4 regions of the Halomonas sp. GT genome follow, and region 2 is predicted to be linked to each of the others. Evidence: predicted binding sites of a transcription regulator. Region 2 holds the regulator's gene; each other region holds the start of a gene.

Region 1 (7,632 bases), 1.5 Mb from region 2:
ACGACTTCAATACTCTCTAAGAACCACGGATCGATGCGCATACTGCTATGGGAGTTGGCATCACCCATGACCTTTAAGCCATCTAAGAAGGTATTGCTCAAACTGCCGTCAGAAAACCCGCGCAATACTAGGTAATCGAAACGATTGGAAGCGCCGACCTGATTGCTGTACACGCCGGGAGTGTAGTTAGTGGCGCGCTGAACGGTGCTCACCCCACGGTGATCCATTTGTTCACGAGTGATGGTAGAAACGCTTTGAGGTGTTTCGATAAAAGGGGTGGTAACTTTGGTAGCCGCCTGCTGGGCAGTCACGGTGACGGTTGCTAGCTCGGAAGCCTGCTGAGCAAAGGCCGGCGTGGCGGTAAAGGCTATCAGCATTGCACTACTAAGGGGTGACAGGAGAAAGCGGCGTTGTGGTGACGACATAAGGAGTTCCTGTAGGCCGAGGAAGCAAAATAAGTAATGAGAATTATTACTTTTTGAGAGTCTTCAAAGGTATGCGCAATGCCAAACTAGTTATGCGTCCTGCCAAATGCCGCGGAAGGAGGGAACTCGTTGTAATAGATGACAGCAACTGGTGTTCGTCCAGCAGTGGCTAAGCATGCAGAAGTAACACCAAGGTGGTTACTTCTGCATGCTGTGAGGTGTCATACCAAACTGGCGCTTGAAGGCCGTGGCAAAGTTGCTGGCATGGCGATAGCCGCATGCATGGGCAGCCTGTTGCACACTAAAGCCCTTTTCTAAATCGCGGTAAGCTTTTTGCAGTCGGGAAGCGCGCAGGTGTTCAAAAATTGAGCAGCCATAATAAGAGTGAAATTTCTGACGCAGGCTGCTGGGGCTCATGGCCGCTTCTTTGGCCAATGTTTGCAGGTGATAACGCTGTTCGGGGTGCTCCGCGATTTTCTGATGCAACGCGGTGATGCAGCGTTGGTCACGCTGGGAAAGCTTGGGCGATTTAGGCTGTTGCTGGCGCTGTTCCGGTAGCCCAAGCCCCAGGAGTTGCAGCGCCAGCCCTTGCCATAATAATGATTGACGCCAAGCGGTGGGCGGTTGATCGATGGTGGTGCAAAGCGTTTTCCGTAGTGCAGTAGGTAACTGCCATACTTGAAACTGCGGGCTGTGTGGCGGTATCGGTAGCGCAAGTGGTGCCGTCGCCAATACCGCTAAGTTGACGGTGCGCAAACGTGGCTGGGCAGGCTGGCGAACGATGATTGGGTGCTGGGCATCAAAATGCGCACAAAACCCATCGCCTGCCTTTAATCGGTAGGGCGTCTCACCTAGTTGAGCACTGATCTCGCCTTCCAAAATAACGCTGATAAACCAGGGCACACTCTGATAGGAAGTAGAGGTGTAAGTGCGTTCCACCTGTAGATCAGAAAGCGTTAGATGGAGAGCCTGCGAAAGACTTACATCGTGAACATGACCTAATGCTACCGGGCCAAGAGGACTAGGTGAGTCTTCAATACGGTAGTGAATCCCAAAGCGCTGGCCAAGCTGCACAAGTGCTTGTGACGTGATTTCAGGCGTTGAAGCGCGTTGCTGCTGTGGCATCGTGGTGATAGTAATCGCGGTGAGGGCAGCTTGGTGCAGTTACCTATTCAATATGAGTTTCAATGTGGGACTGCTTTGTATGGCTGCCCTTTATTGGTGCTCAAAAGAGGTAAAAAATTATCGTACAGGCAAGATATCACCATCATACCGAATGTCAATGATAGTGATTATTATTAACAGGAAGAGTCAGCGGCAAGGAGAATTGCTTGCCGCTGGCAACAGAATGTCGCTTACGCTCAGGTATCCGCTTTAGGCGGCTGGGTGTTTTCAGTTTGAGCGCTGTGGGGCTTAGTGGGCGTTGGTGGCGCTTCTGCTTCAACCGGGGTGCTGCTTGTTGAGGTAGAGGCTTCCACCGCTGCCTCAAGGCTGGCCACTTGGCGCTCCAGGGCTTCAACGCGGGAACGGGTGCGTTGTAATACATCCATCAAAATATCAAAGTCTTCCCGTGACACCAGCTCTAGCCTGTCAAAGGCACCACGCACTACCTGCTGTACGCCTTTTTGAATATCTTCCGGGGCTTGGGACGCGTTCTGCAAACGATCCCCAATTTGCTGGGCTAAACGGCTAATGCGATCTTGAGGCGCCATCGCTCTCTCCTTAAATGACTACGCATAAATGTGCACTGCTTGCTAATAAGGATACGCAACCCGCCGTCGATACGCATGTATCGTTTGAAAATTAGCGTCTGGCCTCTTTTTATCGACGCAGTGCATCGAAATGAAGCACCTCGTTTTTATTAATGTTCTTTTATGGTGCAAGCAGGTCGTGGTGGCTGCTGCTAAGTCTTCCTTGCCACCGAGCAATCTTAATTTTTATAAAACAACCTGCTGACTTATAAGAAAAAAAAGTTGGGTGGCACGGTATGCGCATTAACGAGATAAGTAGTTAACTCGGGCGGCGCTGCCGCTACCTAATCCAGCAGGGGAGATCCGGGATGAAACTCATCACCGCTATCATCAAGCCATTCAAACTTGACGACGTTCGTGAAGCGCTCGCCGACAACGGCGTTCAGGGCATCACGGTGACTGAAGTTAAAGGCTTCGGTCGTCAGAAGGGGCATACCGAGCTGTATCGTGGGGCAGAGTATGTTGTCGATTTTCTACCCAAAGTAAAAGTAGAAGTTGCTGTCGATGATGCGCGCCTGGAAAGCGTTCTTGATGCTATTTGCAGCGCGGCCAACAGCGGCAAGATCGGCGATGGCAAGGTGTTTGTAACGCCATTAGAAGATGTGATCCGTATTCGTACTGGTGAGCGGGGCGCTGACGCCGTGTAACGCTTTCCGGCCTGCCTTTTACGTATAACTTCTCTTAATACAACGGGGAACACCTCATGAATGAGTTAGCTGATTTGAGCTATGCGCTCGATACGTTTTACTTCTTGATTTGCGGCGTGCTCGTAATGTGGATGGCCGCTGGCTTCTCAATGCTTGAAGCTGGCTTGGTTCGGTCAAAAAACACCGCCGAAATCCTGACCAAAAATATCGCGCTGTTTGCAATTGCCTGCACCATGTACTTGCTGGTGGGTTACTACATCATGTATTCCAGCAGCGCAGGTGGCTTCTTACCCAACCTTGGTTTCTTAATCGGCGCTGAAAACAGCGTGGATGCAGTGACTGCAGGCGGTGATGATGCGCCTTACTACTCAATGCGCTCTGACTTTTTCTTCCAGGTAGTGTTCGTGGCAACTGCCATGTCGATTGTGTCTGGTGCGGTTGCTGAGCGCATGAAGCTGTGGGCATTCCTGGCCTTCGCGGTGGTGATGACAGCCTTTATTTATCCAGTGTCTGGCTACTGGACATGGGGCGGCGGTTGGTTGTCTGAAGTCGGTTATTCCGATTACGCGGGTTCTGGGATTGTTCACTTAGCAGGTGCCGCGGCTGCCTTAGCGGGTGTATTGGTGCTTGGCCCACGTAAAGGTAAGTACGGTAAAGATGGGTCTATCCATGCGATTCCAGGCGCCAACATGCCGCTGGCCACACTGGGTACCTTCATTCTTTGGATGGGTTGGTTCGGTTTCAACGGTGGCTCTGAGTTGAAAATGTCCGACATCAGCTCTGCCAACAACGTTGCTCAGGTGTTTGTTAACACCAATGCGGCCGCTGCTGGTGGCGTGCTTGCCGCACTGATTCTTGCCAAACTGTGGTTCCGTAAAGCGGATCTTACCATGGCACTTAACGGTGCACTGGCTGGTCTTGTCGCGATTACTGCCGATCCTCTTTCACCCTCTGCGCTGGGCGCTGCGGTGATTGGGGCTGTGGGTGGCTTGATCGTTGTCGCTGCGATCGTCACGCTGGACAAACTGAAGCTTGATGATCCGGTCGGTGCGATCTCGGTACACGGTGTGGTGGGTATCTGGGGCGTGCTTGCGGTACCGTTGACCAATGGCGACGCTTCTTTCGGCGCACAGCTGATCGGTATTGTTGGTATCTTTGGCTGGGTATTCGTCGCGAGCCTGGTGGTATGGTTGGTGCTGAAAGCCATCATGGGCATCCGCGTCAGCGAAGAAGAAGAGTATGAAGGTGTCGATATTGCTGAGTGCGGTCTTGAAGCCTATCCCGAATTTAGCGTTAAGAAATAAGCTTACGCTAATTAAATGAGCTGGCGTGCTCTTTTGGCCTCCCTATCGGGAGGCCTTTTTGCCTTAGTGCATTCTTACAATCCATTGGCGTTGATTTTTTATTCTCTGCCTGTAGCGGTGTATGCTTAACGCTAACGGGCTTGGCTAACAGCAGTGTCCCGCCAACCTTTAATAAAAGGCCACCAAGCTAGAGGATGTCGCAATGAAATTGATCTCAGCCATTATCAAGCCGTTTAAGCTTGATGACGTACGCGAATCGCTCTCTGATATCGGCGTGCAGGGCATTACGGTAACGGAAGTGAAGGGCTTTGGCCGTCAGAAAGGTCACACAGAGCTATATCGTGGTGCAGAGTACGTGGTGGATTTCCTGCCCAAAGTAAAGCTAGAAGTTGCGGTAGATGATGATATGGCAGAACAGGTTATTGATGCCATCACGCAGGTTGCCAATACAGGCAAAATCGGCGATGGCAAAATCTTTGTTATGCCGCTGGAGCAGGTGATCCGTATTCGTACCGGTGAAACCGGTAAAGACGCGGTTTAATCGCGACGGGTGTTCACTCCCTAAAAGTTACCAAAACGCCCCGTTAAGCGGTCTGCTTAGAGGGGCGTTGCGTTTTCTTACTTGTTGGCAAACACTTTCCCTGCCTTCTATTTATTACTCTTCACTCCTTACTTTTCAACAAAGGCTCGCTCAATTACGTAATCACCCGGCTCGCCCATCCGCGGGGAAATATTCAGGCCCAGTTCGTCCAATAGTGCGCTCGTGTCGTCGAGCATGGCGGGGCTGCCGCAAATCATCGCGCGGTCTTGGCGCGGATCAATCGGCGGAAGACCGGTATCTTCAAACAGCTTGCCGCTGCGAATGTGATCGGTCAGGCGTCCCATTGTGTGGAATTCTTCACGGGTGACCGTGGGGTAGTACACCAGCTTCTCGGCAATTTCTTCGCCTAAATATTCGTGAGCAGGCAGTTCTTTGGTAATGAAGTCGGCATAGGCAAGTTCAGATACTTCGCGCACGCCATGCACCAGCACCACTTTTTCAAAGCGCTCGTACACTTCTGGGTCTTGGATCAGGCTCATGAACGGTGCAAGGCCCGTTCCGGTGGAAAGCATGTAAAGGTTTCGGCCTGGAAGTAAGTCATCGCATACCAGCGTGCCCGTAGGCTTGCGGCTGACCATAATTTGGTCGCCAACTTGAAGGTGCTGCAAGCGCGAAGTGAGCGGGCCATCGGGTACTTTGATGCTGAAAAATTCCAGATGGTCTTCATAGTTGGGGCTGGCAATGGAGTAAGCACGCATTAACGGCTTGCCGTTCACTTCCAGACCAATCATCACAAACTGACCATTTTTGAAGCGTAGGCTACGCTCGCGAGTGGTGCGGAAGCTGAACAGGGTGTCGTTCCAGTGGTGAACGCTGAGGACTTCTTCCAGGGCAAACTTGCTCATGCTAACTCCTCCAATGGGCAGAGTGGCCTAAGCCTCGTCTGCCATATTCTAAAAAAGCATAAAAGATGGCTAAATATGTTGCTGCTAATTCTAAATAAACCGGGATATATCTGTTAAGCAAATTATACTGATAACACTTATCTAAAAAATAGATATGCCGCTGAAACAAGATAGGTTGTCTCTATGCATTACACCCTGCGCCAGTTGGAAGTCTTTGTGGCCGTCGCCCAGCACGAAAGTGTTTCCCAGGCGGCGCGTGCCCTTGCCATGTCCCAATCTGCTACCAGTACGTCGCTAGCGGAGCTTGAACGTCAATTTGACTGCCAGCTTCTCGACCGCATGGGAAAACGGCTGAAGCTTAATGCATTGGGCTTTCAACTGTTGCCAAAAGCGGTAGCCCTGCTGGACAGGGCCGAAGAGGTTGAGGAACTGTTGCGCGGCCAGCAGGGCGTAGGCGCATTAGATGTGGGCGCAACGCTAACCATTGGCAACTATCTAGCAACTCTGTTGATCAGCGATTTCATGCAGCGCTACCCCGGCAGTCGGGTGCGGCTAGCGGTGCGTAACACGCGTCACATCATTGAGAGTGTACGCCAGCACTCGCTTGATTTAGGGCTGATTGAAGGGCAGTGCGACGACGATATGATTATCAGCCAACCATGGGTAGAGGATGAGCTGTGCGTATTCTGCTCGCCGCGCCACCCGTTGGCGGGTCGCGAGCATCTTGAGCTGGAACAGCTGTTGCGTGAAGACTGGATTATGCGCGAGGAGGGCTCTGGCACCCGCATGACCCTTGAGCACGCCGCTCGGCATCGGCGTAGTCGGTTTAATACCCTGTTGGAGCTTGAACATACCGAAGGTATTAAGCGGGCAGTAGAGTCCGGCCTGGGGATTGGCTGCGTTTCTAGGCTAGCACTGCGTGATGCTTTCCGGCGTGGCAGCTTAGTGCCTCTGCCAACACCGGAATTAGACTTAAAACGTCAGTTCACTTTCATCTGGCACCGCCACAAGTACCTTACCACGGGGGTACGAGAGTTCTTGCGACTTTGCCGAGAGATGACGGCGGGTGCCAAACGCAGTGATGATATTCCACTACCGCCGATTCCTTAGTCACTCAATATGATAGTCACTTAATACGATGGCAAAGCGTTGGTCGAGTTGACTATCAGAGGAGCCGAGGGGTGTTGAGACAGTTTAAAGCTGCTGATGGTACCCTTAAGATGATCAGCTTGCTCTTTCAGCTGTTCAGCGGCAGTGGTGGATTCTTCCACCATGGCAGCATTCTCCTGGGTCATACGGTCAAGTTCAGACACGGCGATGTTGATCTGTTTGATGCCATCGCTCTGCTCACTTGTGGCGGAATTGATTTCTTCCAACACATCGGTGACGCGAGTGATATGAGCGACGATGTCTTGCATGGTTGCGCCCGCGTTTTGCACTAATGCAGTACCGTTATTCACTCTGCTTTGTGAGTCTTCAATGAGTTTTTGAATATCGTTGGCGGCTTCACTACTGCGTCCTGCTAATTTCCGTACTTCATCAGCAACTACGGCAAAACCACGGCCATGTTCCCCTGCCCGGGCGGCTTCTACGGATGCATTGAGGGCCAATAAATTGGTTTGGAACGCAATACTGTTCATTAGCGTGACGATTTCGCCAATTTTATGGGAGGCCTGGGAAATGTCTTCCATCGTGGTAACCACATTGGCGACCACTTGCCCTCCTTCTTTCGCTACTTTCGAGGCCGTATGGGAGAGCTTGTTGGCTTCTTGGGCCGAGGCGGCGGTGTGCTCCACAGTGCTCGTTATCTGCTCTACTGAGGCAGAGGTCTGCTGCAGGCTAGAAGCCGCGTTATCGGTACGCCGGGATAGATCCTGGCCGCCCAGTGCAATTTCGTTAGCGGCATGGTGCACCGAGTCGCTACTGGTGCGTACATCAACCAATACCGCTTCCATTTTGCCCACAAAACGGTTGAAGGCACCGCAAATCTGAGCCACTTCATCACGGCCCTGTTCGGGAAGTCGGCGGGTTAGATCGCCTTCACCGCTGGCAATATCAT
Region 2 (7,632 bases):
TGTTATTCTTATCGACCTACTTTTGACCGCCTATGAAAAGAGACGTCCTCATGCGCCAGCCACTATCGACACCTAGCCCACTGCGTGAAAGTGCGCTGCGCACATTGCAAATCGAGCAAGCCGCTATCGGTGGACTTCAGGCAAAGCTTGATGAGAGCTTTGACCACGCCTGTGAACTTATCCTTGCCTGCCAGGGCCGCGTAGTGGTAACTGGCATGGGTAAGTCCGGACATATTGCGGGCAAGCTTGCCGCAACATTAGCAAGCACCGGCACGCCTGCTTTTTTTGTACACCCAGGTGAAGCCAGTCATGGCGACCTCGGTATGATCACCCGCGCAGATGTTGTACTAGCGCTCTCGAATTCTGGCGAAACCGCAGAGGTCACCGCGCTGCTTCCCCTGTTGAAACGCTTAGGAACCCCCCTTGTCAGCATGACTGGACGCCCTGGTTCCACATTAGCTAAACACGCCGATGCTCACCTTAATAGTGGCGTCGAGCGGGAAGCCTGCCCTCTCGACTTAGCGCCGACTAGCTCAACTACTGCAGCACTTGCCTTAGGCGATGCTTTAGCCGTGGCATTATTGGAGGCACGCGGCTTCACTGCGGAAGATTTCGCGCTTTCACACCCAGGCGGAAGCCTCGGCAAACGCTTACTTTTGCGTGTAAAGGATTTAATGCACAACGGATCACGCCTCCCCCAAGTAGCATTAGGCAGCCCGCTAAGGGACGCACTGCTGGAAATTACTCGCCAAGGGCTGGGATTTACCTGCGTAGTCGATAGCGAAGGACGCCTTGCCGGTGTTTATACCGACGGTGACTTACGCCGAACACTGGATCAGTTTCATGATTTACGTGATGTCCTAGTTGATGATGTTATGACACGCCCTGGAAAGCGTATCGGCCCCGATGTGTTAGCGGCTGAAGCAGTACGCATCATGGAAGACAGTCGAATTACCGCACTGGCAGTCGTGGATGATCAGCAGCGCCCCATTGGTGCACTGCATATGCATGACTTACTTGCTAGCGGTGTCATTTAATCGTTCTTTTCAAAAATTAATAACGGAGGCTTCATGGCCCTACCTGACGCTCTACAAGACCGGATTCGCCGCGTAAAATTACTTGCCATTGATGTTGACGGCATACTTACCGATGGTCGCCTCTATTTTCAAGCTGACGGTATCGAAATCAAAGCGTTTCATACCCAAGATGGCCATGGCCTCAAACTATTGAAGCGTGTCGGTATTCATGTTGCGTTAATTACTGGACGTGATTCCCCTATGGTCAGCCAACGTGCTGCCTCCTTGGGTATTAGCCATGTCTACCAAGGGTGTGAAGATAAACTCACTACGCTACGCGCGCTATGCCAACGCCTTGATATCACGCTAGAACAAGTTGCTTATTGTGGTGACGACCTACCAGATCTTGCTCCTATCAAACGATCTGGTGTCGGCATCACCGTCCCTAATGCTCCGGATTATATGCATACCCATGCAGACTGGATCACCGACCGGCTTGGTGGCCACGGCGCTGTACGTGAAATCTGCGACACTTTATTGATGTCTCAAGGCCATTGGGACGCTGTCTTAGATACGTATCTACACGGCCAATCGTAATGCGCTTTTGGGTTAAGAAACGCGTTTGGATAACCGCCATGGTACTTGCCTTAGGTGGCGTGCTGGTGTGGCTAGATCCGCGCGGCCCTCAAGACCAATCAATCGACCCTGAGGCTCGCGCTCAAGAGCCCGGCCATGTATTAGAAAATGCAGAAATAACTCTGTTTGGTGACACCGGTGCTATCCAACAATCGCTGACGACGCCACGCTTAGTCCATACCCCTCAAACGGCAATGACCGATGTCATCTCACCCAGGGCGATACTATTTGATAGCGAAGAGCGTCAATGGCTAGCGACAGCGGAGACCGGCACTCTAAATACTGACACGCAGGCACTCACTTTAGCTGGCTCAGCCCAATTACTTGCACCTGATGAAGGCTGGCAGTTGAATACAGAGTTACTACATTATGATGGCATCACCCGTCATGCTTGGAGCGATGCCGAAACCATACTTCAGCAACCGCCACAGCGCATAGACGCTACACGTATGGATGTATGGCTGGATGATAGCCAGATCCGCTTAACCAATAACGTGCGCGGCGTTCACCCGCCTGCCACTCGTTCTCAGTAGGAGTCGCGATGAACGCTCTTATTCGCACGGCACTCTTCGTCATTGCGCTACCCATTTCAGCGGCAGCGCTACCGGTTATGGCGCAAAGCCAAGCCCCCGTAGAAGTAGAGGCTGACCGTTTAGATCTCGATCAACGAGCAGGCACCGCTGTGTATTCTGGCAACGTCGATATTCGGCAGGGCAATATGCAGCTGCGCGGCGATCGCGTGGAGATTCAACGCAACGATGCTGGCGAACTATCGCGCGCTGTTGCAACCGGTGGACGCGCCTATATACGCAACCAGCTCGAAGACCAAGCAAGCCCAATGGAAGGCTGGGCGAAGCGCATTATTTATCATGTTGCCGAGCGTCGGGTAGAGCTAATTGACCAAGCGGAACTGACTCAGCAAGCAGACCGTTTTGAAGGTGGGCGATTAGAGTATTTTATCGACCAAGGTGTGGTTCAGGCACGTTCCGATGTTAGTGGTGGTGAACCACAACGTATCCGCATGACTCTTCAGCCGGAACAATAGGAGTGCCCAGTGGCGACAAATAACGCAGAGCCTGCACCTCAAACCACAGCCTCAGAACCAGCATCAGAAACAGCGCCGATAAAAACACTTTATGCCCATCACTTAGCCAAAAGCTATAAACGCCGCCGTGTCGTTAAGGATATTAATCTAGAGATATCTCAAGGCAGCGTGGTAGGGCTGCTGGGGCCCAATGGCGCAGGCAAAACGACATCGTTTTATATGATCGTCGGTTTGGTAAAGTCTGACGCTGGAAAGGTTGGCATTGATGAGCTTGATTTAACCCATGCGCCCATGCATGAACGTGCAATGGCAGGCATTGGATACTTGCCTCAGGAAGCTTCTATTTTTCGCAAACTTTCCGTCGCTGACAACATCATGGCCATTCTGGAAACTCGCAAAGAACTCGATCGTAGCGCCCGGGAGCAGCGCCTTGAGTCGCTACTGGAAGATTTCCACATCACACACATTCGTGACAACTTCGGCATGAGTCTTTCGGGCGGAGAGCGTAGACGTGTTGAGATTGCTCGCTCCCTCGCGACAGAGCCTGCCTTTATCCTGCTTGATGAGCCGTTTGCCGGCGTTGATCCAATCTCAGTGGGCGATATTAAAACGATCATTCGAGCCCTCAAAAAACGTCATATCGGCGTGTTAATTACTGACCATAACGTCAGGGAAACACTAGATATTTGCGATATCGCCTACATTGTAGGTGACGGCCATATCATCGCCAGTGGTCCACCTCAGGAAATTCTCAACAACCAGCGGGTTAGAGACGTTTATTTGGGGGCTGATTTCCGCCTGTAAACAGTCACCTGCAGAAAAAATAGTATTGGTGGCATGCTTATTGCACTTGCACCAAGCCATAACTCGCACTAGGGTGGAGCTTTCTGATTAACGAGTGGTTCTCAGATGGTCATGAAAGCTTCTCTTCAATTGCGTATCGGTACACAGCTGACCATGACACCTCAGCTGCAGCAGGCCATTGCCCTGTTACAGCTATCAACGCTGGACCTCCGTCAAGAAATTCAGCAGGCACTTGATGCCAACCCTATGCTTGAGCAGGAAGATGAGTTCGGCGAACAGGCCGTTAGTGAACCCCAGGAAGCTGAATGGTCTGAAAGCATTCCTAACGAACTCTCTACTGACAGCGATTGGTCAGACACTTACCAAGACCTAGGCAGCCATGGTGTCAGCAGCGAAGGGCCTGACTTTGAGCGGCAAGCTGCTGGCCAAAGTTTGCATGGCCACTTACTTTGGCAACTCGCCATGACAGACTTTTCGCCACGCGACCATGCCATTGCTGAAAGCCTTATCGATGCACTGGATGCCAATGGCTACTTAACCCAGCCTCTCAATGACCTTCGCGAAGGACTTAAAGCCCAAGGACATGAAGGCCTTAGCCAACGTGAGGTTGAAACAACCTTGCTTCGTCTTCAACAGTTTGAGCCAACCGGCGTGTTTGCTCGCGACCTGCGGGAATGCTTAATGCTGCAGCTCGCTTCACTACCCGAAGATACACCGCTGCTCATGCCTGCCAAGCGGTTAGTACGTCAATTTCTTGAAGCACTCGGCAAAGATGATGTGCGTCTGCTAAAGCGGCGGTTAAGTCTGGATGATGAGCAGCTTGATGACGTAATTCGCTTGATCCGCAGCCTTGATCCTCGCCCAGGAAGTGCCTTTGGCGACACCGATGACAGCTATGTAACGCCAGATTTAGTCGTACGCCATGACCACGAAGGATGGCACCTGGAGCTAAACCCAGAGGCGTTGCCTCGCTTACGCATTCAACCTGACTACGCAAGCCTCATCAAACGGGCTGACAAGAGCCAGGATAACCAATTTTTAAAAGAGCATCTTCAAGAAGCTCGCTGGCTCATCAAGAGCCTTTCTAGCCGAAATGATACGCTACTGCGGGTGGGCCGAGAAATCATAGCTCGCCAGATAGGCTTTCTGGAACACGGCGAAGAAGCCATGAAACCGCTGATTTTAGCCGATATCGCAGACGCCGTAGAAATGCATGAATCCACTATTTCCAGGGTCACCACCCAGAAATACATTCATACTCCGCGCGGAGTGTTTGAACTCAAATACTTCTTTTCAAGCCAAGTAAGTAACCAGGACGGCGGTGACAGTCACTCCAGCACCGCCATCCGGGCTCGAATCAAAAAACTGGTGCAAGATGAACCGCCCGGGAAACCTCTCTCAGACAGCCGCCTCGTGTCGCTATTGGAAGAGGGTGGCATTAGTGTGGCAAGGCGAACGGTGGCCAAATATCGCGAGTCGATGGGCATACCCTCTTCAAGCGAACGCCGCCGTTTACGCTAATAAAGCAGTGCTAACGAACAAAGTCTGTCTAAGGGCTTTGCAATAGCGCAAAAAGGGTTACAATCGAAGAACAGTCCGATGGATAAGGAGCACGTCAATGCAAGTAAATATCACTGGTCATCACGTAGATCTGACTGACGCCTTGCGTGACTATGTAAATGAGAAGCTGGAACGCGTTGAGCGCCATTATGACAATATCACCACCGTACAAGTGACCTTATCTGTTGAAAAGGAGCGTCAGCAAGCTGCCTGCACCCTGCATGCTGCAGGTGCCGATCTACACGCAGAAGCATTAGACAACGATATGTACGCTGCGATTGATGCACTAGCGGACAAAATTGACCGTCAACTCGTTAAACACAAGGAAAAAGCACAAGCTCGCGCCCAAGGCGCTGGCGTGCGTTAACTCAATGACGTTGGAAACTATTCTTCCCCCGGAGCGCGTGCTGTATGACGTCCCCGGGGGCAGCAAAAAAAGAGTGCTGGAGTTTTTCAGCACCTTTATTGCGCAAAACACGCCAAGCCTAGATAGCCAAGAAGTCTTCAGCCGCCTGATTGGTCGCGAGCGCCTGGGCAGCACTGGAATAGGCAACGGCGTTGCTATTCCTCACGCCCGTAGCCCTCATTGCAGCTCACCTATCGCTGGTTTTTTAAAGTTAGCTGAGCCCGTGGATTTCGATGCTATCGATGGCGATCCCGTCGATCTTGTTTTCGTCCTTTTAGTTCCCGAAGAGGCAGACGACACGCACTTAGCCTTATTAGGGCAAGTAGCGTCTATCATGAACAGCGTTGACACACGTCAGCAGCTTCGTAAAGCGGCTAGCCAGCGTGAGCTATTGGACCTTATAACAGCAAAAATTCGTGAACAATCTGTTACCTAGATGGTCCACCGCTAGACACTGCCTACTAATTTAACGTTAACCTCCATTTTTATTGGCATGCCAAGAGAAACTCTATGCAACTGGTGATCATTAGCGGCCGTTCAGGGTCCGGTAAATCTATCGCCTTACAAGCGTTAGAAGATCTTGGCTATTGTGCCATCGATAATTTGCCCGCCATGCTACTCGGCTCCCTTGTGGATGAGCTTCGTGAGCAAGGCGCACGTCCCCAACTAGCGGTAAGTATCGATGCGCGTAATTTACCAGCTGCGCTAAAGCAGCTGCCAAAAATGCTTGAATCTTTGCGTCAGAAAAGCATTCACTTCCAGGTTATCTATCTAACCACCGATGCCAGAATTCTTCTTGAGCGATACTCAGCTACGCGTCGTCGTCACCCTCTTACGCGTGATAGTGACATGACGCTTGAAGAGGCCATCAATAAAGAAGAAGAAACCCTACTCGACATCCGTGATCTTGCTGACCTAATGATCGACACATCGCGTCTATCGGTTCATGACCTCCGCCGCAGGATAACGGATCAAGTTGCCCAACAGCGTGAAGATAGATTAACGCTGACCCTAGAGTCATTTGGCTATAAACGCGGTGTCCCACTTGATGCCGATCTCGTCTTTGACGTGCGCTGCTTACCAAACCCCTACTGGGACCCTACGCTGCGCCAATACACTGGGCGTGACGCGAACATCATCAACTTTCTGAAGGGATATCCCGTCGTAGAAGAAATGCGCAATGATATCCAGACATGGTTGGAAAAGTGGCTACCCGCTTACCAAAATAGCCAGCGCAGTTATATGACGATTGCTATTGGCTGTACCGGCGGGCAGCACCGCTCTGTCTATATGGTGGAACAACTGGCGCAAATGCTGGTTAAACAAGCGGGAGAGGTTCAACTCCGTCATCGTGAGCTAGGCTTGCAGTACACTCTTAGTGAACAGCAGCCCTCCACATCCTCGCCTTCAACAAACGCACAATAAGCAACGCTTTTTCTTCACGACCCCACTCGGCAAAAAGGAACCAGAGTGCCAGAAAGAACCTTAACACTCACTAATCAGCGCGGCCTTCATGCTCGTGCAGCGACGAAACTCGTCAAGTGTGGCCAACAGTTTTCGGCCAATATTCACGTTTACAAACAACAGCAAATGGCAGATGCGGCCAACATTATGTCGTTATTGATGCTGGCCGCTCCCTGTGGCACTGAACTTAGAATCCATGCGGAAGGCGACGACGCCGAACAAGCACTAGAGGCCATTGAAGCACTGTTCGACGCACGTTTTGATGAAGACCACTAACATCAGTAAAACAGCGTCAGCCAACGTGTTAACTGAACTGTTACCTCCGTTGTTAGTTACCAGCGACGGTCATTGCATCAATTAGCCAGCTACCCGTGTGAATACTGCCACGGGTATCAATGTCATCACCGACAGCTACCAAACCCGCAAACATGCTATTCAAATTACTGGCAATGGTGAACTCCTCAATAGGGTGCTGTATTTCGCCATTTTCAACCCAAAAGCCGGCAGCGCCTCGCGAATAGTCGCCTGTTACGCCGTTAACCCCCTGCCCCATTAGTTCAGTCACCCAAATGCCACGCCCCATCTGCTTCAGCAAGTCATCGCGGGGCGTCAGCGGCGCTAACAAACGTAAATTACGCGCACCGCCAGCATTACCTGTAGATTGCATGCCTAAGCGCCGCGCACTGTAAGCAGACAGCATA
Region 3 (7,632 bases), 1.4 Mb from region 2:
GCGGCTATTTGGCTGGATAGCGGTCGGGCTAGGCCTGTCGTTTATCCTCCCGCGCTTTTTGCACGTCCTACAAATGGGTGACGGCGTGACGAAAGCGCTGGGACTGAATGCGGGTTGTTTGAGGCTGGCGGTGCTTAGCGGTAGCGCGTTGCTAGCGGCAATTTCAACCGCCACAGTAGGCCCTATCGCCTTCGTGGGCTTAGCCGTGCCGTTATTGGCCAAAAAAATTGCCGGTCATTACATTTATTGGCAACTTGCCATCGCGCTGGTGATGGGCCCCCTAATGATGATACTCGCAGACCTGCTCGCACGCCTTTTGCTAAGCCCTTCTGAAATCATGACTGGGATCCTGACGGCGCTGCTAGGCGCGCCATTTCTATTAGTCGCTTTGCGCATTAACCAGCGCGCTGTGTGAGCCATGATGAAACGCTTTAATACGTTACTGCCAGCCCCCCGTCGTTTGCCATCCCTAGCTTTAGCCCCCTACATGTTGGTCAGCATCATCGCTTTAGGGCTATTACTTGGTTCTCTGATGCTGGGAAGCCAAGGACTTAGTAAAGAAGCGCTTGGGCACCTTATCCAAGGTAATGCGACACCGTTTGAACAGTGGCAGGCGTTTACGCTGCGCTTACCCCGGGCATTCGTCGCGCTGTGTGCTGGGTTTGCGCTAGGCGTATCGGGTGCCCTGTTTCAAGGCATCACCCGTAACCCATTAGGCAGTCCCGACATTATCGGCCTTACCGCCAGCGCTAGCCTCGGAGCACTGCTGGCAAGCAGTTGGCTGACGGGCATTGTCTCTACCACGATGGGGGCCGCACTGGGTGCGATCATCGGCACGCTAGCGGTCTATAGCGGCTCTGGGCACGGCTTTCGCCACCCCTCTTCAATGATTATTGCTGGCATCGCTATCAATGCCTTAGCCCTAGCAGGCGTGCAGCTAAATTTGACGTGGCTGGGCCAAGAGCAAGCGCGAGATGCGATGATTTGGCTTAGCGGTAGCTTAGCAGGACGCCAGTGGCACGACCTTTGGCCAATGCTTAGCCTGTGCTTGCTGTTACTGCCCGGTATTGTGCTGATAGCGCCCCGGCTGCGCCTTATGGCACTTGGCGATCCAGTCGCCAAAAACCTCGGCGTTAACTTGGCAGCATCACGCTTATTAAGTGCCGTAATGGGGGCTTTTCTTGCGGGTGGCGCGGTTGCGACGGTAGGGCCGATTGCGTTTGTATCCCTTGCCGCGCCCCAGTTGGCGTTACGCCTTTGGCGAAAACCCGGGCCTCTCCCCTTAGCGGCAGGTGTGGTCGGCGCCCTACTGCTATTAGCGGCAGACTTAGCGGCTCAGTACTCATTGCCTTCTGGGGCGTTACCCGTCGGTGTTTTAACGGCTGGGCTGGGCGGTGTCTATTTGGTTTATTTATTAAATCGCCAGCGGCGGGGGTAATTACGGCTGCTGGCGGAAACGCTCAAACATCGCCAGACCAAGAAATACCACTCCCGCCGAGATGCTTAGGCAACCAAGCCATAGCGTTATTGCCAGCCCTGTGCTCCAGGTTTCCATTGCCAACCAAAGCGGCCAACCAAGTATCGCGCTGCCCGCCCAGAACCAAGGTTTTTGTTGAGCAGGCTTAAGGCCACAACGGCGTCGATGGCGGCTATCCGATAGCGCAATTAATGCAAAACCCAGCGTACAGAGTGCCAGAATCGTGAGGAGCATCATGACGCCACCTGAATAGTCTGCACACGGGTGCTCGCTTTTTTAGCGGCTCGTCTCATTTGCCATACGATGATCAGCGCGCTGACCAAGCAGATCAGGTCAACGCTAACACGCTGCCAGTTACCTGCAACAAGATCACCTAAAACACGATAGGAAGGAACCAAGAGATTCAGTATTGGCAAGCAAAGCAACAAGATAACGGTCAGTGTTAACTGCTCCCGCCATGCCTGCGAGGCCGAGCGCCTGAAGACAGCGTGTAGCAACGCGAGCAGCCAGGCGGCAAAGAAAAAATGAATTTCCCATTGGGCACGCCCACTAAGCGCCACCGGTAAAAGTCGGTTGCTGGCTAAAAAGACCAACACGGCAATCGGCATGCCCGCCAGCGTCGCTATGTTAAGCCGCTCGACACACCAGATCCCCACCACACTGCCCTTCTTGTGCTTACGCTTTGACGTCCATAGCAATAGTCCGGTTGCCACCATGCCACACCCAGCAGCGCCCAACGCAAAATAGATCCAGCGCATACCCCAGTCGGCAAAACGTCCTGCATGTAACCCCACCATGACGCCGTGTGCTTGTTCATCAACACGTTGCGACTGCGTTTCTGCTAACAACGCGCCCGAACTTGCCTCATAGATACGTTGTGGGCGGTGTGCGGATAACGCCTCGTAAGCACTCTGCCAAACTACGACACGCGCGCCCGCATCGCCAGGGTGGCTGACCCTCAGGGACTGCACCGGCTTGTGCCAATGCGATTCAGCATCACCGACTAGTTCACTTAGAGCATGTAACGCTGCAGGCTGCCCAGTGGCTGAGTCAGAGAGGGGAAAGGCATGCAGTTCACTGGTCGCTTGGCGACGCGCGTCAGCATCGGGAAACGCGTGTTCTACTCCCCAAGGCATATAGAGCGACATGAGCGTTATCAAGCCGGTATAGGTAATCATTAGCTGAAAAGGCAGCGTTAACACAGAAAATGCATTGTGAGCATCTAGCCAGCTACGGGCGCCCTTCTGGGGTCGGAAAGCAAAAAAATCCCGCAGAATTTTTTTATGGGTTATCACGCCGCTGATGATTGCCACGAACATCATCATGGTGGCGATACCAATGATCCAGCGACCATAAACGGCGGGGAGGTGATGCAATTGAAAATGGAATCGGTAGAAAAAATCACCCCCACGCGTTTCACGCGGGGTTACCAACGACAAAGTGGTTGGGTCAAGCACCAACTGCTCTCTCCCATCCTCCCCAAACCAAACGGCTGTCGAGACCGACATGCGCTCATTAGGAAAGGTAATCTGCCAGCTTCTCGCCGATGAGGCATGTTCAGCAAGATAGTGCTGCCAGTAATCAGCCAGACGTCGGTTATCCCACTCAGCGTTCGCGGCGACACTCGGCAGCTCGGGCTGCATCCATAACGAGATACTCTCTTTGAAGTAACTCAGTGTTCCCGTCAGAAAAACGGCAAACAGCAGCCAAGCAGCTAACAAGCCGCACCATGTGTGCAGCTGAGCCATATTACGCCTCACGCTGCGCTTAGTGGATACCATAGTTAGCCACCAATAGAAGGCCGCAAGCGGCTAGACCGATAGCCCCCCAAAGGCGAATCAAACTCGGCGCGATGAATGACCAGGTCGCCACGCCCGCCCAAATAATGAAGCTCCCCATCATGCCGATACGCAGAGACATCATGATATCTAGCGGTAAGCCAAGCGCTGCCACCGAGAACAGTGCAGCGACTATATAGCCGCCAAGCGTCGCGGCCAGGATGCGTAAGATAAGCAGCCAATACGAGGAGGGTAAAACGTTGAGCAACATGGTGCATCTCGGTGCAGGTCACAAAACAACACTTTAATGCAAAAGGTTTTCATTTGCATTAGTGGAGGTAACTTATTTAGCACCTGCTGCACAACGTTTAGGTTAACCAAATGCGCGGCGTGTGGGCGGCACGTGAGATCCAGCGCGGACGTAATAGGTGCCAGGCCTGTTCACACAGCGCCCAGGCTTCATTACGGGAGTTTCCAAGGTAGCGTAGCAGCAGAACACCATGGCGTACGGTAACTGCCCAGCGTGGGTTGTCCGGCAGCGCTTCGCGTAGTTCATCAATCGCCGCACCGGCATCTTCTAAACCAACCGCCCACAGCGTGGCTTGCACCGTGGCGCCCCCCTGCCCCCAGCGCCCGTTAAAACGCGGATGTACAGGGTCCAACGGTTGGCGTTCAAGCCACAACGGCTTGCCATCTAGGGTTAAACGAAAGTGCTGCTCAATGCGGCCTGTTACATAAGGAAGCTCACTGGCAGGGCGACCCAGCGCCATGATTTCCCAGCCCAGGCAGCGGGCGCTGCCATGCAACGCAATATGGGTTCGCTGAGTGCCTTTGGAGCCATCAAAGGCAATGGTTTCCTGGGGCAGCCATTCAAGGATGCCGCCATCATCCACGTTCAGTTCGGTATCTTGATTCCAGGCGACGCCCTGACTGTCAGCTTTATAAAGCTTGTTCGCCGCAGGCGTGGTGAGTAGCGCGTGGGCGCCACGCTCGATGTGGGCGCGAATCGTCAGTGCATCACCGCTAACCAAGCCACCGGGCGGGTGAAGCACATACACATGGCAAGCTTCTGTGCTGCCTTCTGGGTAAAACGGGCGTTGTACTCGTAGAGGTCCTTGATGACGGGCCTGCACCAACCGGGTTGTGCCCTCACGGTTAGCAAAACGAAGCGCCAGCGATGCCGCCCAGTGACGTTCGCCATCAAAGCGATGACCTGAGCCAGCAGCGGGTGTCGCAAGTTCACACAGAATCATGGGCGCTATCGCTTCCTGTTGATAAATATTTCAACTTGAAATGCAAGGAATGCGCCAAAATGGTGAAAAATGTGAATACACTGCCAAAGCGCCCGTTTTAGATGAACAACGGCACGTTCATTCTGCCCATTTCGCACCAAAAAGAGTCAATACAGCGGTAGATCGCACCGCAATTGAACATTTATGTATTTTGCACAATTACCCGATCACGCCCACCCCGCTTCGCTTGGTACAAAGCTTGATCAGCGCGCTGTATCGAACGCTGATAATCAGGATGACCGTCGTGAAGCGTAACACCTACGCTGACAGTCACGTTCAATAGTGTATCAGCGGCAGCTAGCATGGGTTCTTTGGCCACTGCGCGACGCAGGCGCTCGGCAAATAGTCGACTGCCATCTTGATCAGTATCGACCAATACAATTAAAAACTCTTCGCCGCCCATACGGAATACATAGTCACCGCCCCGAGTAGAGCGATCGAGTATACTCGCCACCTGCTGTAGCACATGATCGCCAGCATCATGACCATGGGTATCATTAATCGTCTTGAAGTGGTCTATATCTACCATGAGCAGGGCAAAGCGTTTTTCTGAATGGCGAGCAATTTCAATTTCCCGACTCAGCACCACGGACAGAAACTTACGATTCAACAAGCGCGTCAAACTATCGCGTCCCGCTTCTAGCCCCGACGCACGCTCGAGTACGTCATCTAGCAACATGAGAATAGTGCGCGCCGCATCGCGAATATCACTCAGGGCATTAAGCCGCTGGCCCATGTCATCCTGACCCAGTGCAACAAGCCACTCTTGATCGACCTGACGGATATGTCGCGAAATCGTGGTGATTTCTGGCGCGCCTTCAAAGGCATGGCAGGCTTTGTGAAAATACCACAAGCCAAATTCCGATTTGGAAAGTTTGGGCAGTGTTGCCGTTTCCTGCTGCGCGGCAACGGCAAACATTAGTGTATTTTCCCAGTTCAGTAACGCAGAGCGCTGACGCTCGCGTTCATCACCAATATTCTGGGTGAGCGCGAATAGCTTGTAGGCTTCTTCAGTGCGCGCATTACGGTCATTGGCGACGGAGTAGGCGTGGCTCATTATCTCCATGGCCATATCGATATGATCTGAGACGTAGACGCAGGCATCACCTGGCGAAAGAGGTGCTGTTAGCGTGGCGTTAATTTGTTGATAAAACGCTTTTTTTAGCTGCCTTGCCCCGTTAAGCACCAAGTTGACGGGGATATCGACGCGGGCATGCACATGCCCCACCTTCTCCTGCTGTTCTACCAAGGCGTAAAAATCGGCATGCTCAACGGCAAACATTGCCTTCAGCCAGCGCCGCATAGACGGATTTAAACGCTCTCGCACCTGATCATTGGAGAGAAAAAGCGATGCATGGGGGTCTTCCAACATTACCCCATAAAAATGATCCGCAAAGCGGTCACAGTGGTGCTCTACCAGCGTTTCCACTGCTTGGCGCAGCAATAGTGGCGTGCGCTCTAAAAGCACTTGCCATTCGTCGGCGAGCTGATATTTATCTTTATAGCGCATTGCGCACCCAATTATTATTACGAAGACAAGCCATCTTACACGCAAAATAATAGTGCCAATGCTTACTCAGCGCAGGGTTTTAATAATAAGCCCGCCATTGCCTTGAGTGAGGCAACATTGTGAATAAGGCAACGCTGTGAATAAGACAGTGGCGGACGTCAGTGAAACCAGCTGTGGATAACTTAAACGGTCAAATGCTGTTTGATCAGTTCGTTGGAAAGCTCAGCGATCTCGCCTTTGGCGACCGGTCGGCCGCGATCCATAATCACAAAGCGGTCGGCGTACTTGCGGGCAAAGGGCAGCTTCTGCTCGACCAGCAATACCGTTAAGCCATCCTCTTTGATCAGTTGGCGAATCACCTGACCGATTTGCGCCACAATATTGGGCTGAATACCTTCCCCTGGCTCATCCAAAATCAGCAGCTTGGGCTCTATCACCAGCGCACGGCCAATGGCCAGCTGCTGCTGTTGCCCACCGGACAAATCACCGCCACGGCGATGCTTCATCTCTTTTAAAACAGGGAACAGTTCATAGATACGCTCGGGAATTTTTCTCAGCCCATCACTGCGTGCTGCCAAGCCGGTGCGTAGATTTTCTTCCACGGTGAGCAGCGGAAAAATCTGCCGCCCCTGGGGGACAAAACCAATGCCCAAACGGGAACGTGCCTCAACGGCTTTCTTCGTTAGTTCAACCTGACCTTCTTTACCGTTGTGATAGCGTAGCTGGCCACTCTTTACAGCCACTTCGCCCATAATGGCTTTCATCAAGGTAGTCTTACCCACCCCGTTGCGGCCCATCACACAAGTGCACTGGCCTTCAGGCACATCGAGATCTAAATCCCACAGCGTGTGGCTTTCTCCGTAAAACTGGTTGAGTTTTTCAATCGCCAGCATTAGGCAGCCTCCTCGTCGTCCGCACCCAGATACACCTCAACCACGTTGGGGTCGCTTGAAACCTGATCCATACTGCCTTCCGCCAGCACGCTGCCTTGGTGCAACACGGTCACTTTACGGGCAATAGAACGTACAAACCCCATGTCATGCTCTACCACGACCACCGACTGCTTACCAGCGAGGCCCGTCAACAGCTCTGCGGTACGCTCCATCTCCTGTTCCGTCATCCCGGCAACGGGCTCATCCACCAGTAGCAGGCGCGGGCGCTGCATTAACAGCATGCCAATTTCCAGCCACTGCTTTTGGCCGTGGGAAAGAATCCCTGCTGGCTGGTAGCGCAGCTCGGTCAGGCCAATCGTTTCAAGTACCTCATTGATACGGTCTTTAATTTCACCCGTCATGCGGGCCGTCAGCGTGGGGAAAATACGCTTGTCGGCGGCCATCGCCAACTCCAGGTTTTCAAACACGCTCAGCGCTTCAAATACCGTAGGCTTTTGGAACTTACGACCAATCCCCAAGCTGGCGATATCCGGTTCATTCATTTGCAGTAGATTATGACGGCTACCAAACCACACGCTGCCTTCGTTGGGGCGCGTTTTGCCAGTAATGATGTCCATCATGGTCGTTTTACCGGCCCCGTTAGGGCCGATAATGCAGCGCAGTTCACCATCATCAATGGTTA
Region 4 (7,632 bases), 1.4 Mb from region 2:
TGCAGCGGGTGGCCTTGGGGCACCGCTAAATGCAGTACCGTGACCAGCAGCAGTGCGGCAAACAGCACCCCAAGAAAAATCTGCGTGGCCCGTTCGCCAAACGGGCGGGTTAGCCAAAACTGGCTTGAAGATGAGTGCGTCATCATAGGTTAGCCCTCCGCAGCCCGGCCCTTCTGCGGGAAGAGTCCACGCGGGCGTTTTTGAATAAACAGAATGATAAATACCAGCACGATAATTTTGGCCAGCACGGCGCCTGCCCAGGGTTCCAACACTTGGTTGATAATGCCCAGGGAAAGCCCGGCCACCAACGTGCCCCACAGGTTACCTACGCCGCCAAACACCACCACCATGAACGAATCAATAATGTAGTTCTGGCCCAGATTGGGGCCGACGTTGGTAAGCTGTGATAACGCAACGCCTGCCAAACCTGCGACGCCAGACCCTAACGCGAAGGTCATAATATCGACCCGGGTGGCGCGGATACCCATTGAACGTGCCATGGCGCGGTTTTGGGTCACTGCGCGCACTTCAAGCCCTAGGCGCGTGCGGCGCATAATCAGCATCAGCGCGGCAAACACCACAAGTGCAAAACCGAGTACAAACATACGATTAAGCGTCAGCGACAGGGCGTCGTTAATCACTAATGAACCGCTCATCCATTCGGGCGTTATGACCGTCCGATTTAGCGGTGAAATCACCGTTCGCACCAGCTGTTGTAAAATCAGGCTGATACCGAACGTCGCCAGTAGGGTTTCCAACGGACGGCCCTTCAGAAACTGAATAACGCCTCGCTCAATGGCAATACCCACAAGCGCAGCCACCATAAAGCCCGCGGGAATCGACAGAATTAGCGCCAGCCCTGGCTGGCCGGGCAACAGTTGCTGCATCATCCACGTGGTATAAGCACCCAGCATGATTAGCTCACCATGGGCCATATTGATAACGCCCATTACGCCGAAGGTAATGGCCAAGCCAATCGCCGCCAGCACTAACACCGAGCCAAGCGAAAGCCCAAAGTAGAGCGTTTCTAAACCACGATTAATTTTGAGATTCTGCTCAATGCTGATCAGCGCTTCATTGGCGGCATCGGCAATAATAGGGTCATCGCTATTAGCTGCCCGACTAAGCGCTACGCGAACACGTGGGTGCAAACTGCCTCGCAGCGTTTCAACGCCTTCAAGCTCGCCGCTTTCAACCTGGTAAATCGCCAGCGCCTGGGTAAGCCTACGCATTACCTCAGCATCTTCTTCCTCAGCGATAAGTTCATTGAGCGGTTCAGCCAGCTCTTCATCGACCTCACCCAGTAGTCGGCTGGCTGAAGTACGACGGCGCTCAACGTTTGGCGAATACAAATCCACTACGGCAATAGCGCTACGTAACTGATTACGCAGTGCATTGTTAATGCCAATACGATCTAAGTCACGCCGAGACATTTCTCCAAGTGGTTCACCGGTTAACGCATCTGCAACTGGCCAATCGCGACCTTGATTATCGAGCACCACCACAAAACGGCCGCCGTCAGTGCGCTGCAAGCGTCCATCCAACAATGACTGCAGCCAATCACGCGCGCGCTCGTCATCGCTTTGCAAAATAGCGATAATCGCTTCGCCTTTGGCTGGATAAGAACGCACATCTAGCGCTTCTAGTAGCTCAAGTGCCGCTGCGTCATCAGCCTCAGCGGTGCCGCTTGTTTGTGCCTGGGCGGTAACTGTGACGCTTAACAACAGCAGGCACAGCAACCCTAAGGAAAGGAAACGCCTCATGGGGTTCTTCCTTTGGTTATATTAGAAACAGTGATCTAAAAAAGGGAGGTAGCGTGCTCCCCCACCACTCAGCGTTTAACCAAGCAGCGAGGGATCATCATTTACTCAGCGAGGGCGGCTTCGGCTTCTTCCGCTGCGGTGCTACCACCACAAGAGCCGTTCACCACGTTGAAGTTGCCGCACTCCATGGGCTTGCGCCAATCGGCAATCAAATCACGTGAGCCAGGCAAGTAGTCAGACCATGCATCGCCCGCCACGGTAGAAGGCGTTTGCCAGACGATATCGAACTGACCATTGTCTTGAACTTCACCAATCAACACCGGCTTAGTGATGTGATGGTTGGGCATCATCGCCGCATAGCCACCGGAAAGATTAGGTACAGTGACACCGATAATCGCGTCTTTCACCGCATCCACGTCGGTAGTGCCTGCTTTACGCACCGCTTCCGCCCACATGTTGAAGCCAATGTAGTGCGCTTCCATGGGGTCGTTGGTGACGGCCTCTTCGTCGCCGGTGTAGTCAATCCAGGCGTCGATAAAGTCGTAGTTGTCATCAGTATCGACGCTCATGAAGTAGTTCCAGGCCGCCAAGTGGCCGACTAACGGACCCGTATCAATGCCGGTGAGTTCTTGCTCGCCTACAGAGAAGGCGATGACCGGAATATCGGCAGCATCAATGCCTTGGTTAGAGAGTTCGGTGTAAAACGGCACATTGGCATCGCCGTTAATCGTTGAGATAACAGCCGTGGGTTTACCCTCTTCACCAAAGCGGCGTATTTCTGACACGATATTCTGCCAATCTGAATGGCCGAACGGCGTGTAGTTGATCATGATGTCCTCATCAGCGATGCCATGCTCATCTTTGAGGAAAGCTTCGAGAATACGGTTGGTGGTACGCGGATAGACGTAGTCGGTACCCACCAGCGCAAAGCGCTCGATGCCGACTTCATTAATCAGATACTCAACCGCAGGAATCGCCTGCTGGTTGGGGGCGGCACCGGTATAAAAGACGTTTTCCGAGGACTCTTCACCTTCATACTGCACTGGGTAGAACAACAGGCCGTTAAGCTCTTCCACTACCGGTAGTACTGCCTTACGGGAAACGGAGGTCCAGTTGCCGAAGATCACGTCGACCTCTTCTTGCGCCAGTAGCTCTCTAGCACGCTCGGCAAATAGCGGCCAGTTAGAGGCTGGGTCGACAACAACCGCTTCAAGTTGGCGACCCAGCAAGCCACCCGCGTCGTTTTGCTGCTCAATAAGCATCTCAACGGTGTCTTTGAGAACAGTCTCACTGATCGCCATCGTGCCTGAAAGTGAGTGAAGAATACCGACCTTGATCGGATCGTCATCCTGGGCGACGGCTTGTGTACTGGCTCCCATGACGGCGGCGGTCATTAAGGCAGTAGCGAAACGGCCAACGGTATGAGGGTGTGTCTTGCGCTGCAATGTGGTCACTTGAACCTCCTTGCGCCCCTTATGACGGGGCTCGTTATTTGAGCTTCGCGGCCAAGGCTTCCCGTTATGTAACGTGGGTACGGCCATTACGGGGCTTGGTGCATCCACTAGCCCTTAGCTTTTGCAAGGTTTGCGCCACACTACAAAAAGAAACATTAAAAAATTTAAAATCAAAAGGTTGGCTTCAAAAAAAGCAGTCCCATCTTCGCCGGCCGCACTATCGTGGCGCGCCAACATCCAAAAAATGCACGCTGTTTATGCACCACAACGACACCTCGCACCAATAGGGCGCTTTCTATCTCCCACACCTATTGATCTAACCAATTTTTTCCACAAAAAAAGCGCCCTAGGAACCCCTAGGGCGCTTTACACGCATGTTTGTGTTCTATTCAGCAGTATTCAAGCGCTTAGTGCGGCGCTTTTTCAGCAACGGCAAACCAAGCGATAGCACCGCGATAACCAGTAACGACAGGGAAATTGGTTTGTCGATAAAGGTCATCCAATCACCACCGGAGATCTGCAGCGCACGGCGCATGGACTCTTCCATGATGTTGCCTAGAATGAGCGCCAAAATCAGCGGCGCGGCGGGGAAACCGAACAGGCGCATCCCTAGGCCAACCAAGCCAAAACCAAGCAGCAGTAATAAGTCGAACACGCTGAAGCTCATGCCGTAAACACCGATCATGCAGAAGATCAAAATCAGTGATAGCAGCAGCGGCTTGGGCAGATCGAGAATCTTAGCGATCAGCGGAATCAGCGGCAGATTAAGCACCAGCAGGAAGATATTGCCGATATACATACTGGCGACCACGCCCCAGAACACATCCGGGCGCTGCTCAAGCATCATCGGACCAGGATTAACGCCCATCACCAGCAATGCGCCAAGCAGTACGGCGGTGGTGCCAGACCCCGGCACACCCAAGGTTAACAGCGGTACAAACGAACCGGTGCACGCCGCATTATTTGCTGCTTCCGGCGCTGCAACACCCTTAATGTTGCCTTTACCAAAGGTATCACCGTCTTTGGCAATCCGTTTTTCCATGCTATAGCCAAGAAACGAACCAATGGTCGCACCTGCACCCGGCAGAACACCGGTAAAAAAGCCCAATACTGAACTGCGGCTAACCGGCCCGGCAATCTGCTTCACTTCACTGCGGGTCAATTTTAACGAGCCAATCGCATTGCGCGGCGCTTCTTTACCGCCACCACCCCGCAGTAACATGTAAAACACTTCGGCCAAGGCGAAGATACCCAGCGCCACTACCAGAAAGTCGATACCGTCAAGCAAGTGGGCAGAACCAAAGGTGAAGCGCTCGGTGCCGGTTTGCATATCAATCCCGATGATCGAGATCATTACCCCAATCACGGCCGCAATTAATCCTTTAACCAGTGACTTATCGGATAGCGACACAACCGCTGTTAGCCCCAGTACCATCAATGCGAAGTACTCAGCAGGGCCAAAACTCACCGCGACTTTGGAGAGCAGTGGCGCAATCAACATCAAGAAGACAACGGAGATAGTACCGCCAACAAAGGAGGAATAAGCGGCAATGGCTAGCGCCTTACCTGCCAACCCTTGCTTGGCCATCGGATAGCCGTCAAAAGAGGTCGCAACCGTTCCCGCCACGCCGGGGGCGTTAAGCAAAATAGATGAGGTGGAGCCGCCGAAAATAGCGCCGTAATACACCCCGGCCATCAAGATCAGCCCTGAAGAAGGCTCCATAGCGAAGGTAATCGGGATCATCAGCGCCAACGCGCTGATCGGCCCAAGGCCGGGCAACATACCGATAATAGTGCCAGCAAAGACACCGGCAAAGACGTAAGCGATATTAATAGGCTCAAGCGCGATGCCAAAGCCATACATTAGATTGTTAAAGGCATCCATGGGAGTGTCTCTCTTTTAAACCCGCTAACAGTGGGCAAGCGCGGCTTGGTTAAAACGGCAGCACGCCAGTGGGTAGGTAAACATCCATTACCCGCGTCATGGTCAAATACAGCGCCAACACCACTCCAAGTGATGTTGCCAGATTGACCCCATGGCGGCGGTAGCCGTAGTAAGCCGTTAGGCCAACACACAGTAGCGTCGAGGCCAGCACAAAGCCCAGCGGCACGAGCAGGAACGCGTAGGCAGCAATGGCGATGGCGGTGACGATCACCCGCGCCCAAGGCGTTAGCAACAGCGGCCCTTGGGTTTCGGCTTGATCAATCTGATCGGTACCCGCAATAGGACCAGGACGCTCAAAAAACAAGCACGCCGACAGCAATAGCAGGGAAACACCTAACACTTTTGGAAACAGATCAGAATCCACTGGACGGGGCAGCGGAAAGTTTGGAATTTGCCAGGCCATTGCCAGATAGGCAGCCGCCACTAACGCCAACACAAGCGCTAGCCATTGGTTGGTATTGAATCGAGTCATGGGAAAGCTCTCCGAAGATGTCATTGCTGTACAGCAAGACCCTTGCGGTATCAGACGGAAGATCCCGGTGGCACGCTGCCACCGGGGGAGCCTTTGGGACGAGCGCTTACTGGCGCATCAGCCCCAGGTCGGTCAACACGCTGCTGAACTGCTCTTGTTGCTCATCCAGAAAGGTAGCGAAGGCGTCGCTATCCTGGTAGGCATCAATCCAACCCAGCTGGTCGCTTGCTTCGCGCCATGCATCAGTTTCGAGCATCTCGGCGAAGAGCGTCTCGTAGTATTCAACCGCCTCTTCAGGCATTTCCGGCGCACCCATTACGCCACGCCAAATATCGAAGGTGTAGTCGTAACCCTGCTCTTGATAAGTGGGTACATCCGCCAGTCCACCGCCCAGACGCTCTTCGGAAGAAACGCCCAGTGCGCGCAGCTGGCTACCTTCGCCCAACTGCCCTACCGCTTCACCGGCACCGCCAATGACTGCCTCGATATGGCCACCCATCAGGTTAGTCATGGCGTCGCCACCCCCTGAGAAGGGAATGTAGTTGACCGAAGAGGCTTCCATCCCCGCGGCGGAAGCAAGACCAGCAACCGAGATATGATCCATCGAGCCCGGCGCACTACCACCGCCCACGCTTAAGCTAGGGTTCTCTTTAAGCGCTGTAAAAAGATCATCCAGGTTTTGATACTCGGAGTCTGCCGCTACCAAAATAATCGAATAGTCGGTATTGATGCGCGCAATCGGGGTGAAATCGGTGTGGTCGTAACGCGATGCGCCTGCCAGAGGTACCAAAATCATCGGCGGGCTGGTGGCGAAAAGTTTATGCGGATTGCCGTTATCACGGGCTACCTGAGCCCAAGCAACCGCACCGCCGCCGCCAGGCACGTTAATGGCTGCAAAGCTTTCGTCAGCCAGCTCTTCTTGCTGAATAACGCGGGACATGGTGCGCACTAGCGTGTCCCAACCGCCACCTGGGTTGGCCGGGGCAACAAATTCAATCGAGCGGCTCGGTGTCCACTCTTGGGCGTTGGCGGACGTTGTCATGGCAAGGGCTGCCATTGGTAAGGCAAGCACGGCAAAGCGCTTAAGGGGAAGCATGGTCATGGGCGTTCTCCACATTAGCTAACTATTGTTATAGATGGTTGTTGTCTACGTATCTTTGTGTGGTTACACCCTTCACATTAGAAGACCGCTACTCCTCGCGACAAGCTTATGACCATTAATGGCAAAAAGTGCTTTTTGTGCGTTTTGTTCATTTTGTTCACGACCGGTTTATAACGGCTCGTTTACAGTGATTCCAGCCATGTTGTGGAGGATTCCAGCAGCCGATAGCGCCGCTCAGGGCGGCCGACATCACCGTAACCAATTTCGGCGTTAACCGCTTGTTCAGCCACTAAGAACTCCAAATAACGCCGCGCTGTTGAACGGCTTGCGCCCATTGCCTGCGCTACCTGCATCGCTGTTTGAGAGTCATGTTCGGCTGCCAGCGAATCCACCACACGGCGCAGGGTCAAGCGGTCGATGCCTTTAGGTAACGTGCGCGTCGCTAGCCGCGGAGGTTCACCTGGTTGTAAGCGAGCAAGCACTTGATCCAGCTCGTCTTGACTCATTTCAGCTCGATTCGCCAATGCCTCTCGCTCGCGGCGAAAACGTGTCAGCATTTGCGTCATACGCGTCGCTTCAATTGGTTTAATCAGGTAATCAAAGACGCCACCACGCAACGCTTCGCTGATAGTTTCTACTTCCCGGGCGGCTGTCACCATGACGATATCCACATGTACATAGTCGCGGCGAATGGCCCATAGCAGCTCCAGACCCTCCACATCAGGCAAGTAAGCATCTAATAAGATGAGTTGAACAGCATCAGCATGCTGGGCCATCAAGGCTTTTGCTTCGTTGCCGTTACGTGCTAACCCCACCACATAAAAGCCGTCACTTTGCTCGATAAAAGCCTTGTGGATATCGGCAATGCGAAAATCGTCTTCGACGACCAAAATACC

Evidence for each region. Region 2 encodes sigma-54, which starts transcription at its own class of promoters, with help from an activator protein. Its sites were predicted from a motif close to TGGCACNNNNNTTGCTNT; they were not measured.
Region 1: a site for sigma-54 is predicted at 2,404-2,421, ahead of B6A39_RS17825 (P-II family nitrogen regulator). Genes of this name have one in related genera too.
Region 3: a site for sigma-54 is predicted at 4,548-4,565, ahead of B6A39_RS17560 (urease accessory protein UreD). Genes of this name have one in related genera too.
Region 4: a site for sigma-54 is predicted at 3,338-3,355, ahead of urtA (urea ABC transporter substrate-binding protein). Genes of this name have one in related genera too.

The regions. Positions count from the first base shown of each region.
Region 1 is NZ_CP020562.1:3,939,343-3,946,974, reverse strand. It holds gene B6A39_RS17840 (TonB-dependent siderophore receptor) at 1-425, opposite strand, end outside; gene B6A39_RS17835 (AraC family transcriptional regulator) at 624-1,550, opposite strand; gene B6A39_RS17830 (accessory factor UbiK family protein) at 1,787-2,137, opposite strand; gene B6A39_RS17825 (P-II family nitrogen regulator) at 2,485-2,823, shown strand; gene B6A39_RS17820 (ammonium transporter) at 2,880-4,127, shown strand; gene glnK (P-II family nitrogen regulator) at 4,330-4,668, shown strand; gene B6A39_RS17810 (ferredoxin--NADP reductase) at 4,797-5,573, opposite strand; gene B6A39_RS17805 (LysR family transcriptional regulator) at 5,757-6,683, shown strand; gene B6A39_RS17800 (methyl-accepting chemotaxis protein) at 6,704-7,632, opposite strand, start outside.
Region 2 is NZ_CP020562.1:2,466,405-2,474,036, forward strand. It holds gene B6A39_RS11575 (KpsF/GutQ family sugar-phosphate isomerase) at 51-1,037, shown strand; gene B6A39_RS11580 (KdsC family phosphatase) at 1,071-1,613, shown strand; gene lptC (LPS export ABC transporter periplasmic protein LptC) at 1,613-2,185, shown strand; gene lptA (lipopolysaccharide transport periplasmic protein LptA) at 2,194-2,697, shown strand; gene lptB (LPS export ABC transporter ATP-binding protein) at 2,776-3,501, shown strand; gene B6A39_RS11600 (RNA polymerase factor sigma-54) at 3,607-5,022, shown strand; gene hpf (ribosome hibernation-promoting factor, HPF/YfiA family) at 5,120-5,428, shown strand; gene ptsN (PTS IIA-like nitrogen regulatory protein PtsN) at 5,433-5,903, shown strand; gene rapZ (RNase adapter RapZ) at 5,978-6,892, shown strand; gene B6A39_RS11620 (HPr family phosphocarrier protein) at 6,938-7,207, shown strand; gene pmbA (metalloprotease PmbA) at 7,260-7,632, opposite strand, start outside.
Region 3 is NZ_CP020562.1:3,881,167-3,888,798, forward strand. It holds gene B6A39_RS17535 (FecCD family ABC transporter permease) at 1-415, shown strand, start outside; gene B6A39_RS17540 (FecCD family ABC transporter permease) at 419-1,438, shown strand; gene B6A39_RS17545 (DUF3325 domain-containing protein) at 1,439-1,714, opposite strand; gene B6A39_RS17550 (PepSY-associated TM helix domain-containing protein) at 1,711-3,225, opposite strand; gene B6A39_RS17555 (hypothetical protein) at 3,245-3,526, opposite strand; gene B6A39_RS17560 (urease accessory protein UreD) at 3,624-4,508, opposite strand; gene B6A39_RS17565 (diguanylate cyclase) at 4,690-6,057, opposite strand; gene urtE (urea ABC transporter ATP-binding subunit UrtE) at 6,240-6,950, opposite strand; gene urtD (urea ABC transporter ATP-binding protein UrtD) at 6,950-7,632, opposite strand, start outside.
Region 4 is NZ_CP020562.1:3,889,949-3,897,580, forward strand. It holds gene urtC (urea ABC transporter permease subunit UrtC) at 1-146, opposite strand, end outside; gene urtB (urea ABC transporter permease subunit UrtB) at 150-1,763, opposite strand; gene urtA (urea ABC transporter substrate-binding protein) at 1,865-3,217, opposite strand; gene B6A39_RS17595 (tripartite tricarboxylate transporter permease) at 3,603-5,102, opposite strand; gene B6A39_RS17600 (tripartite tricarboxylate transporter TctB family protein) at 5,152-5,634, opposite strand; gene B6A39_RS17605 (Bug family tripartite tricarboxylate transporter substrate binding protein) at 5,741-6,736, opposite strand; gene B6A39_RS17610 (response regulator) at 6,919-7,632, opposite strand, start outside.